Regions from separate parts of the Paenibacillus sp. J31P190 genome, predicted to be linked through region 2. Evidence: riboswitches for the same ligand, from Rfam matches in the RefSeq annotation. Region 2 holds a riboswitch; each other region holds the start of a gene.
The links. Region 2 has a riboswitch for cyclic di-AMP ahead of AC58U0_RS31685 (resuscitation-promoting factor). Riboswitches for the same ligand answer to the same signal wherever they lie in the genome.
Positions count from the first base shown of each region.

Region 1: linked by a shared signal. The riboswitch ahead of AC58U0_RS20500 (C40 family peptidase) and the one ahead of AC58U0_RS31685 (resuscitation-promoting factor) in region 2 are both predicted to bind cyclic di-AMP.
Region 3: linked by a shared signal. The riboswitch ahead of AC58U0_RS34645 (C40 family peptidase) and the one ahead of AC58U0_RS31685 (resuscitation-promoting factor) in region 2 are both predicted to bind cyclic di-AMP.

Region 1 is NZ_JCAUAS010000011.1:185,452-189,426, forward strand. Features, by position in the region: gene AC58U0_RS20490 (stalk domain-containing protein) at 1-537, shown strand, start outside; gene AC58U0_RS20495 (hypothetical protein) at 534-1,193, opposite strand; gene AC58U0_RS20500 (C40 family peptidase) at 1,376-2,272, opposite strand; cyclic di-AMP (ydaO/yuaA leader) riboswitch at 2,275-2,435, opposite strand; gene AC58U0_RS20505 (permease) at 2,502-3,083, opposite strand.
Region 2 is NZ_JCAUAS010000028.1:62,060-66,034, forward strand. Features, by position in the region: gene rnmV (ribonuclease M5) at 91-633, opposite strand; gene AC58U0_RS31685 (resuscitation-promoting factor) at 843-1,982, opposite strand; cyclic di-AMP (ydaO/yuaA leader) riboswitch at 2,276-2,461, opposite strand; gene AC58U0_RS31690 (ABC transporter ATP-binding protein) at 2,744-3,487, shown strand; gene AC58U0_RS31695 (ABC transporter permease) at 3,484-3,975, shown strand, end outside.
Region 3 is NZ_JCAUAS010000038.1:24,895-28,869, reverse strand. Features, by position in the region: gene AC58U0_RS34655 (hypothetical protein) at 1-195, opposite strand, end outside; gene AC58U0_RS34650 (DMT family transporter) at 500-820, opposite strand; guanidine-I (ykkC/yxkD leader) riboswitch at 910-1,012, opposite strand; gene AC58U0_RS34645 (C40 family peptidase) at 1,136-1,612, opposite strand; cyclic di-AMP (ydaO/yuaA leader) riboswitch at 1,616-1,754, opposite strand; gene AC58U0_RS34640 (hypothetical protein) at 1,920-2,738, opposite strand; gene AC58U0_RS34635 (M1 family metallopeptidase) at 2,884-3,975, opposite strand, start outside.

The sequences.
Region 1 (3,975 bases), on a different contig from region 2:
CATCAATTCGTCATGGGGACACTCTCCGCAGCAACGATGGCGGATATGGCGCAAGTTCTTCTAAAGCTAGGTTTAACGGATGCGATGAATATGGACGGAGGTGCAAGTTCATCTCTGTATGCGAACGGCTCCATGCTGCGAAGTCCGGGTCGGGCGCTGAGCAATGCACTTGTCGTGGAACGTCTAGATCATCCGCAAATCCAATTAGAAGTAAATGGACAATTCGTACATGAGTTCCGTGGGTATTTATTGCAAGAAACAAGTATGGTACCCTTTCGGGGCATTCTAGAAAGAATCGGTGCCAAATTTGAATGGAATGGGACAACCCGTACATTAACTGTTCATCATGGTTCTACTAATCTTGAGCTTCGGCCGGATCATTCCGTGATGACTGTGAATGGGCAATCAGTCGTACTCCCTGAAGCACCTACCATACTAGAAGGTCATATTTATATGCCTTTACGAGCCATTATTGAATCCTTAGGCGGACAGATCCAATGGGATCCACAGCTTTACCGGGTTTCACTTCGCTTTTAGTGCACACGATTCATTCGTACAATACGGTAATACAGTTGGCTGCTCACCTCTGGCTCCACTTCCAAATAACCTTCCACATGCACATAATCACCCAATATAAAGGTAGATGCATCGGCAGACCCGGAGTGTGTCAGAAAGAGGAGAGCGGCTTTTTCATTTCCAACCACGAACCCCGTTTGCTCATTCACTTGAAACTTATCTAGAACAGTCCCATGGTGAGACCTTGCGATATGATGAAAGCGCCAAGACTGATCCTCTTTTGTTAGAAAATAAAGCACGCGATTTCTCTGATTATTACTGAATTCCCTCGTCACACCAATCATGCAAACCTTTTCGCCTATACGAAGATACTCATCGACAACAAAGGATTTCAATCGCAAGCGATGCACATTTTTCTGCTGAATATAAGCTTCCATCTCTTCAATTGTCCTTTGATCCTTCGGATCCTGTTTCGTTGCGTAAAATACTTCTCTTATAAACGTATCCGTCTGTAGGCTTCTTGCCCCTTTGAAATGATTATACGTAAGAAAAAATCGATCAATGACTCCCCGAATCTCTTCTGGTATGGCAGGACCTTGTTCCACGATATACATGCTATTTGCTTTATTCGAATGTCTTTTTTTATAAAACCAACTTTTCCAGACACTTAATTGCATGCCGTTCGTGTCACCTGCTTTCTTCCAAACATTTCTTCATTATAGGCTAAAAACCATAAAATTTCGATAAAAATCGCAATATTTCGCATAAAAAAAGAACATTTGCCTTCTATGCTTTCATTCGAAAGATTCATAGAAAACAAATGCCCAATGATTTAATCCTTTTTCACCACATGGTTTACTTACAGAACTCTTTTGGCTCCCACATATCTGGATCCCCAGTATGAACTGGCGAGACTATCTATCGTTACACCTCTAGACGTTGTCGCTGAAATGAATTGATCATTCCCCAGATAAATTCCAACATGATTTACACTGCCTGCTGCAAAAAACACAAGATCTCCAACCTTCAAGTCTGTAACCCTGGTTCCAGCTTGATCGTACATTTGAACCGAAGTTCTGGGTAGATCAATGCCTTTAGCTTCGTACAAATAGCGCACAAATCCGGAACAATCAAACCCTCTGGGTGTTGTGCCTCCCCAAACGTAAGGTGTGCCCATGAACGTATTTGCTGTTTGCACGATTTGATCAGACATGGAAGGTATAGCTACCGCTGCTACCTTTGGAGCTGGTGCAGGTGGCGGTGCAATCCAGGCTGGCTTGTGCGACTTGCCATCGACATTCACAATCGCGATACGATTCGCTTCATTCCACTCAATCGGAGAACCGAATGTTTCAGTAATGAAACGCAAGGGTACATACGTATTACCTTGATAAAGCGTCGGACTGCTTTCCAGACTAATCTTCTTACTGTTAACGATCGCTTGCTTCTCGTCGGTTGTAAGTTGAATCGTCTGCTGCTTGCTCTTCAACGTAACCACTATTTCGCTTTCTTGTTTCGCCCAGCCTACTTGATAACCCAATTTCTCAGACAGTACTCGCAAAGGAACTTGCAGCGTTCCTGCGTTGTCAATAAATGGCTGTACTTCTGGGAACTGAACCAACTCATCATTGACCTGGACTTTTACAGTGGATGAAGATGAACCTGATGCTGCTTGAACCGAGGGAGCGGAAAAAATGGATACTGCCGCACCAACAAGTGCGCATGAGCAAATAAAGCTTTTTGTGAAAAATTTCAAAAACCTTGCCTCCTTGAAGCCTCCGAGGTTAGTTGACGGGTTCGGGAAGAGGTTTCCCTAGCGCGCTCAGTTTAGTAAAACAGCCGAGCATTCATTCACCCCAAATTAAAGAAGTCCCCCGTACCAGAGCTTTTGCTGCTCCGAGATTCGGCATTTTTTGTCTATGTTAGACTAGCATAGTTGAACTATTACTTTCAACTTTTGCATAGTGGTAATAGTTTCCAATGGATTATAAATGCAAGACAAAATCTGAAATAAATGAGGCGATCAATAGAACGGCCATGACTCCCCCTGCAAGATGTGCACGCCATATTAAGTTATCTTTTGACAGTTTAGCGGTATTACGAAGTGTGCGAAAGTAAAGAATAGCCCCAACAACCATGAGAATAATCTCAAGAGCCGCACTCACCCACGGCCACTGCCACAGACTAAATCCTACTAATGGAAGTCCTCCAACATTCCCCGGTAAGAATGGCATATCTGCACGATGAACGAGAAGATCAAGTACCCAGTGACTGAAGGTAAGCGCTCCTATAGCTGTGCCTCCTCTTTTCCCCCATAATTTCCAAGCCAATAGACCTGATAAGATAGCAATGAGCAGCGCCCCAACTAATGAGTGTGTGTAATCAGCGTGAATAATCCATTCCCCATAACCCGTACCGATGCTTGTATCGATCGTTTCAACACCAGAAAGAAATAAGGGTACGAATACAACATCAAGCAGCTGAGTACTAAGCATGAGCGCCCAGATCGGCACCTCCGGTGTTCTTGCTTTCACTGCTGCAGCAAGCCCAAAATGTCCAGCAAACATTTACATTCCCTCCCTTTTCGAGCGCTTGAGAACACGGCTTTCCAGCCATCCACCTAAAACTGTAAATAAGAGCATAAGTACAATAAATGACATGTCGATCCCCATTCCCTTCTAAATACTAACTTAATTAGTATATTAACTAATATAATTAGTTTGTGCAAGTGTTTTTTCAGCACAAAGAAGAAGCCTGAACGTCATCGTTCAAGCTTCGATTTCATGCATATGCGATTATGGCTTGAGGCATGACTAATTCGATATCGATCCACGTCCGATTCAATGCGATAATATTGAAATTATCACTTTGAGAAGTTATTACACTTTTGATTTCGTTTGTAATCACAGAAAGTATGCTGCTCCGATAATAGCCTCTCGTGCTCCAGCAAGCCCGACAAATTGAATAATTCCTCTTTTCGCTCCCATTAGAAATTAGAACCAGATCAGATCGCCATTGAATCTCCAAAGTAATAAAGTGACTGGCTCCATACGAAGATCAGTTGTCCCAGCATTGGGTTAGCCTCGGGGACGTTCGAACCCCTGCGGGTTCTCATCCTTTCCCGCACAACCAACTAAAGTTGTACTACGTACAACTTTAGTCAATCAAATCAAGCTTTTTCTCTGCGCGTGTTGCAAAAAATACAACAATTTAGACCCAAAGTGGCCATTTAAACGATTTAAGGCTAAATTGTTGTACAGCATACAACATCTCTAGCTAAGAGAGTAGAAAACCAAGGAAATTGTTGCACGAAGTACAACTTCCCGGACTTATAAGCAAGAAAAAAGCCCACATTCAGGCATACGAATCCGGCTGGCCCCTTCACCCTATACCATAAAGCGAACCCAACTGCGTTAAATAAGGGTTCCCTTCGTCCCCCCAACAAACCCAAAACATTCG
Region 2 (3,975 bases):
AAAATGTTGTACAAACTGCAACTTCAAGTTGCAAAATAGCCATTTGGAAAGAGATTTGTTGTAGAAACTACACCAATAGCAACATCCATTTTACTTATCAGCTTCCAAATGCTCCAAAGCCGCCTCAAATTCCTCGCGCGAGATTTGAAACATTGCACAGCGCTTATAAAACTGCTTGCCATTGCAATAGCCAATTCCTAATGCTTTACCCACAATCAGCCGGCGAGAAGCCGCCTCAGCATGAACAATCAACCCAGCGGCCATGAGATCCTCCATGGTCAGCTGTGAAACCGCACCATCATATTCCGTTCGAAGGCTCTGCAGGGCATGACGGATCGTCTCAGGCGTCGCATTCTCGACCCCGATATCACCCTTGTACTCGGCCTGCTCCTGCGTAATGAAGGCATGCTTGCAGCCAGGCACCTTGGCTGCTACAATCTTCCGAATCCGTTCACCTGCGTGATCCGGGTCCGTGAATATAATAACGCCTCTTCGCTGCTGCGCAAGTGCAATACGCTTTAGTACGGCTTGTCCAATTGCAGAGCCGCCTGTTTCAATCGTATCCGCCTCTACCGCTCGGCGAATAGCAGCTGTATCGTCCTTGCCTTCGACGACAATCACTTCTTTAATCATTAGCGGTTCCCTTCCCAGTACCAAGGATAAACGACTCCGTCGTCCTTCTGGGACGAGCGCGTTTGTCAAGGTTGATGCAGAGCTAAGTCTAAAGCTAATACTTTCATAATCAACGCAGAAAAAGAAGAGGGGTCCCCTCTTCTTTCGCCCAAGTTGTTACTTGGCAACGTATATATGACATTCTTCCCGCTGAAACTGACGTTTACACGTTAATTTTCAGATGGCTTTTTCGGTCCTACCACATACACGGTGTACCCTTGCTTCGTTCCGAATTTATTGGCATAACCATGATCTTCAAAGAAAACATCAATCATTTGACCTTTCACACCGCTGCCAATGTCTTCAGCCCGGCGGAAGCCAATGCCCTCGATGTACACCCACCATCCTAGCGGGATAACTTTAGGATCAACAGCTATTGTTCTGCCTTCTGTCACGGTAGTCCCTGTATAGGTTTTACCGAAACCAGGAGTTCCTTCGGATTTACCTGTAGATGCCACGTCTGCCGAATAGGCAGTCAACTTCACATTCTTCAGGATTTGTTTGTACCCAAATGTTACACCATTCTTCGAAACCTCATCCACACTAGGTGATGAAGACGAGAGAACAACAACAGGGTTTTTCGTGCCCACGGACACGACTTTATTAATACTTTCTGTTTGTACTTCTTCACCCACAACTGCTTCCGCGACTAAAACACCATCTTCGAAAGTCTTTTCTTTCTTCTTCAAGAGTACGCCCTCTTTACCTTCTTGGACGACTTGCTCTTTGCCTTTGAGCAGCGACGCGTCGCTCTTCTTTTCCGTATCGAACGCAATCGGCTCAGTTACTTCCTCCGTCTCTTTTTTCACACGGACGATTTTGATTTCATCGCCTGAGCTCAGAGCGGTTGTCGGTTCGGGAGTTAAACGATCGTGCTCCCCAAGTGCAATATGTAAACGTTGCAATGCACTTTCTACCGTTCTTGCAGTTGTGTAAACAGTGGTGGTCTTTCCATCAGCAGTCAATTGAATCGGTGAGGCATGTTCGATGACAATTTTGTCTCCACCCTTGATTGTTGTCGTTGGCGCAGTAGAAATTTCATCGTGTTCACCAATCTTTATGGCTTGTTCATCCAGTAGGCGTTGCAGGACCCATTGCTTCGTTTGCACAACAGTTTCTTGTCCATTCACAACCACGGATACGCTCTTGGTAGCCGTACCGTACAACAACACCAAAAACATGAAAGTCATTGCGATTGAAATTATGGCTAGACTTAAAATCAAACGCAAGTTTTCATGCTTCCATCGCAATGCGAAGGACATGCTGGATGATCGTTTTACATGGGTCTCGCTAATAGAGATACTGCCCACTTCTTCGGTCCTCCTTCAAAGCCTCGCCGCCAGGTTACAGCATGATTAGATTTGACGCGACTAAGGTTTTTTAGTTTAACTTAACGTGTTCGCCATCAGCAGTACGGTGCTATACCGCTGCCTTCTGGTCGTCCCACACCAGTTTGCCTATTCAACATTCATATGAATTCCGGGCAATTTTTAGTCGTCCGAAATGTGTATAGCCCTTTATGAAGACAAAAAGCCAGCAAGAAGAGGACTCTTCTCGCTGGCTTAGTTGGTATAATAAAATACACAAATAGCACGAACGACAATCGTTACCTCTCTTACGCTTACGAGGTTAGCTGACGGATTCGGACGTGAGAGTCGCCCTACTAAGAGCATACGAAGTATACTCAAAGATTCACCCCTGTTACTCACTCTGTTCACTCAAGAAGCATGCTTCTTCAGCTTACAGTGGTTCCCCCGTTCCCATAAATGGAACTCAGCGAATGGAAAAATGGCAAATTGGTTATTAAGTTATTATGAAAAGTATATTACGCTGTTAATCTTAACCTGTAAAGGGATTAACACCTACTAAAAAGGGCTAAATCGACTAAAATTCGCTTAAATGAGCAAAAAAACAGCTTTATCTCTACTTATATCTCACTTTCACGTACGTATACTAACTCTTTTCAACTTTCCACCCCTAAACTAGGCTTAAATTACAAATTTGTTTATAATGATCGTATAGGAAAGTGATTCATAAATACCAATAATTTGCTAATCAGGGAGGCAATGAGATGGGCTCCATTCTACAAGTTGACTCTTTATACGGCGGATATTTACCAAAAAAGCCTGTTCTTCATGACCTAACCTTTTCTATCCGTCAAGGTGAAATGATGGGACTCATCGGACTTAATGGTGCGGGTAAAAGTACGACAATCAAAAACATTCTCGGCCTTCTTCAACCGCAAAAAGGATCGATTCGAATCAACGGACTCACTTTAGCTGAAAATCCTTTGTCCTATCGCGCAACTTACGCTTATGTACCCGAAAGTCCTGAGCTCTACGAAGAGCTTACGATCCGAGAACACCTTGAGCTAACCGCTATGGCCTACGGTTTGTCGAAGGACGACTATTCGGCTCGATCTAGCTCCCTTTTGGAGCAGTTTCAAATGAAGGACAAGTTGAACAGCTTCGCCAGCCATTTATCCAAAGGAATGAAACAGAAAGTCATGATTATGAACGCATTTCTGATCGAACCCTCGTTATATATTATCGATGAACCCTTTCTCGGCCTTGACCCTTTAGCGATCCGTTCCTTATTAGAATTAATGGTCAAAATGAAACATAAAGGAGCATCATTCCTCATCTCATCGCATATTTTGTCAACCATTGAAAAATATTGCGATAACTACGTTGTCCTTCATCGAGGTCGCATGGTTGCGCAGGGTGATTTAGTCGAATTACGCGGGCAAACCGAACTTCCGGGAGCGTCACTAGACGACATTTTCTATAAGCTCGTACAAGGGGATTCGTTATGAGAAATATGGACATCAACACCCATATCTTATGGCAGCAAAGATTCGAACATTATATGAAGGAATCCATGGGCTATTGGCAATACGCAGCACGTAGTAATTTCATCGGTCTCGTGTTGTTTCTTGTCATCATTTCTTCCTATTATTATGCAAAAATACTACAGCGTCTTCCGACAGATTATCCCTATCTGTGGATCGTGCTTCTGCTGCTCGTTCCGATTCTATCTTCAAGCCCCATTCGTACATTGGTAAGGAAAGCAGACCGCATGTTTTTGTTGCGGATCGAACATCAAATGGGCGCTTATTTCCGAAGCGGATTCATGTACAGTTTGATATTGCAAGCTTTTTGGACATTTATTGCCTGGGTTATTTTATGGCCGCTTTATCATCACTGTCTGGGCGCTTCAGAGCAGCATTTCTTATTCATGCTTGCACTACTTCTTCTATTAAAGATAGCTAATTTATTAGCTAGCTGGCAGGAGAGCCGATTT
Region 3 (3,975 bases), on a different contig from region 2:
TGCCTTCGGCACCTGAGTTATATCTTCCTTTTGCTGCACCCAGTAACCGACGTTACGATACCAGTACTGAAACGAATCGTCCAATTGCTGCTCTCGGTTACGATCCTCGTTAACATCGGAGTCAACTTCTATCTCCTCTCCGAGAAGCCCGCTATTACGATTCTGTTTTCGATTGATATCATCCGATGTATTCATGTTGAATTTCCCTCCTAAACATTCTTATCCTGTTGATCTGACTCAGCAGTTACGTTAGTTCAAATCTGAACCTTACATCATACCGCCCCTCCATCCTTGTATGGATTAATCTGCATTGATAGGGTCCGATTTATTCAAAAAAGCACGGTATAATATCCTGTGAATTGTCATCTCAAAGAGTGAGAATGATGGAACCTTATTTGTTCAAAGGGGGAACAACCGAAATGGGGGTAACATTCACTGCTTCTGTTATGAAAGCACAGGGAAAAAACGCCATTGGAATATGACGCAGTTTTCGGAGTCCCTAATGCCCGGAAGTAAATTTAAGGCCGAGAACGCCAACTAAGATCAGAATCATGAATAAGATCCTTAGTAAACTAATGGGCTCATCGAGAAAAAGGGTGCCGATAATAATTGCACCAACAGCGCCAATTCCAGTCCAAGCCGCGTATGCTGTGCCGATGGGGAGAGTTTTCGTTGCTGCCGCTAGAAAATAGAAACTTACAATCATCCCTGCGATCGTGACGCTGGAAGGAACTAAGCGTGTAAAACCATTAGAAAATTTCAATGAGATCGCCCATACTACCTCAAATACACCTGCAATAACGAGATATAACCATGCCATGATGAATCACTCCTCTTGAATTTGTTATACGTTCCTATTTAGTCGCAAAAAAAGGAAAAAGCCTGGAAGTTATATCGCTAAAGCGATATGACTCCCGGGCTTTTTCCCCTCCGTGACCACAGCGTATTCGCTGAGTGTTTCCCCTCGGACCAGTCTGGCGATGAACGCCACGGAACCCTAGAAAACAATATGCCGCTATTATAGAACGGCTAACATACGATGTCAAGTTACAAGGTTAGTAAATGAATAAAAGCCCTGAAAGCTGCTCTTTCGAGCGGAGCTTGTCCGGGCTTTATTCATGAATCGTGCAAGAAATTACTTGGATTCAGCAGTTAATTGGTTGTAGATATCATCCCACAAAACACGTCGGGCCGATACATACCGCTTCGCGTAATAAGATTGGCTAAGTTTGTTTTTCACGATACCTTCATTGGATGCAGAGTGAATGAATTCACCATCTCCAAGGTAGATACCTACGTGAGAAATACCTTTGCCGCCGCTTGTGTCAAAGAACACAAGATCACCTTTGCGAAGATCTTTTTTGTCAATCCAGTAGCCTTCTTTATTCTGAGATGCTGAGCTATGCGGAAGGTCAATGCCGAATTTGTCGAAAACGTATGCGGTGAAACCAGAGCAATCAAAGCCTCTTGTTGTCGTTCCCGCATCTCTGTACGGAATTCCGAGCAATCCGTCAACCGTTTCATCCAAAGTGGATTGTGACGCAGACACACTTCCTAAACCTACACTCAAAAACAAAACAAGACTAAAAACAAGAGCAACAATCTTTCTCAACTGCTTGTCTCCTTCCGGTGCCTACGAGGTTAGCTGGAGGGTTCGGTTGAAGGTTCCCTATGATCCCTGTCTTGCAAGATCAATTCACCCGGTGTGGTTCCCCCGTTTCCCCAAGAAATGAGGAATTCGGCATGAAATATTTGGTTTTTTGATGCTAGTCCTTGTAATTCGTCATAAACATCGAAATTCCTCCTTTTCTATGCGATTTGCCTTAAAAATATGTAAAATATTTCGGAAAACGCAAAAAAAAGCCCCTTTTGCAAGGGGATGAAACAAGATGAGCTAATTTCAGCTTATTTTATTGTTTTTAACCGTCCATTTTGGCAGATAGAAGCTGATATTGGGAAGTTATGGCCCACATTTGAAAGAAAATGTGGAAAAGCGGAAAGAGCTGATAAATGATTAGCGCTACCAGACCTGCCCATAGGTAAGTTGCTGTGACAGTGACCCCTGCCAATAGTCCCGAGGCGAGCAGGAGGATAAGCGCAAGCCCGATAATAGGAAGCAAACTGCGAACGAATGTGATGACGGTGGACAAAATGCCAAGTTTGGCAGCAATCGCGAATTGCACGTACATAAAAAGAAGATGTATGAGAAAGCCGTAGACGAGCATGCCCAGCAACCAAGGCAGCAATTGAAGAGCTGCTTGCTCATACGAAGCGGTATGTGCGAATTGCCTCTGCGCTTTTGGAAACAGCCATATGAGCGGCAGCAAGGAGAGTGAGATTCGAACGACATATGCAATTAGGAATGGGAGCATGAGCTCCTTGATGCCTCGGAAAAAGCGATAGCCGGCATTTTGCTGGGAATGGGTCAGCGAATAGTAGACGCCGCTATTCAACATTGGGGTGAGCACCATGCGAATAACAAGTAGAGCAGCCAGCCACCAAAGGTAGGAATGGCTAAGATCGGTTTTGACCAGTTGGAACTGTCCTTCAGCTAGAAATAGCTGCAGCGCTTGCTTCGGCTGCTCGCCACCTGGATAGCGGTGCATGAGAGGGACGAGAACACCCTGTACAAGCTTATACAGCAGGATGCCCCAGCCCATCTGATACAGGAACAAGACGATCGTGGCGAAAGGTTGCCGTAAAGCCGCCCTGAAGCCAGACTTGATATAAGTTGCCACAGTTGTCCCTCCTAAGAGTTTTCCGTAGGAAAACTTACTTCGTAAGCATTACCTGAGTTTTGCTTTAGCAAAACTGGCATCGTAAGCATAACCTGAGTTTTCCGTAGGAAAACTTACTTCGTAAGCATAGGATAAGCCTAGCCGCTTACCAGGCGACCCAGCCGAAAATGGCTTGCAGGAATTGAATGAGACCGAGATTCCAACGGATTTTCCACTTCGTATCGACTTGCGTTTGCATAAAATTGTTAATGTGTTTATTTTCCAGCACGAGCGAGTAATTAGGATCAATTCGAACCCAGTCTACAGGAGTCTTGTGGGTTAATTTGAATTCAATACTGCTTTCTTTTCCATCCCATGTTTTATCCAACACTGTGCCGTCAGAGAAATGGAATTGGATCGGCACTTCGGGTGAATTGCCGCCTCGTTTGGAGATGAGTACGGCACTTTCGTAGGACTCTGCCCCTTTGCTGCCCACGGATTTGACGCGAATGCTCTCCACGGTGTAATCCATCATCATGGCGCCGTATACATATTGGTTGAAGAAATCATCCCACTTCGTTTTGGTCACTTCTTCGACAACGTTCTGGAAGTCCTTCGTAGAAGGATGTTTAAATTCCCAACGTAGGAAGTAAGTGCGCATAATTTTATCCATCGTTTTGGTGCCAACCTGCTTCTCAATGGCTTTAAGTACGAGCTTGCCTCGTGTGTACACATTCTCGGCGTATTGATCATGTCCCGCATAAGCCCACGAGTTCTGATTCAGGGTGTGTGGAGATGTAATAAAGCTTGATTCGACAGGTAAATTAGGGGACACCCCGTACTCCGATTCCATGACCTTGTCCTCCGCATAGGAGGTAAAGCCCTCATCCAGCCAAGCTTCTTCGAATTCATTGCTAGCTACCATTCCATAGAAGAACTGATGCCCAATCTCATGAACAACGACACGTTCTAGCTCTAGATCAGGTTTCTTGTCGCTAGCATCCCACGACGTTACCAAAGTCGGATATTCCATACCGCCTACACCGTTGCCTCCTGGGGGAGGTACGACAATCGAAAGGGTCGAATAGGGGTACGGTCCGTACCATTGGCTGTAGCGGGAAAGTGCCTTTTTGGCGGCGTACATATAGCGGTCCTTCAAGTCCTGATGATTGGGATCGAGATAGAGCTTGATCTTGACCCCGGGTATTTGTGCGGTCGAGTAGGGTTCTTCCACATAAACGAAATGAGGCGAAGCCGA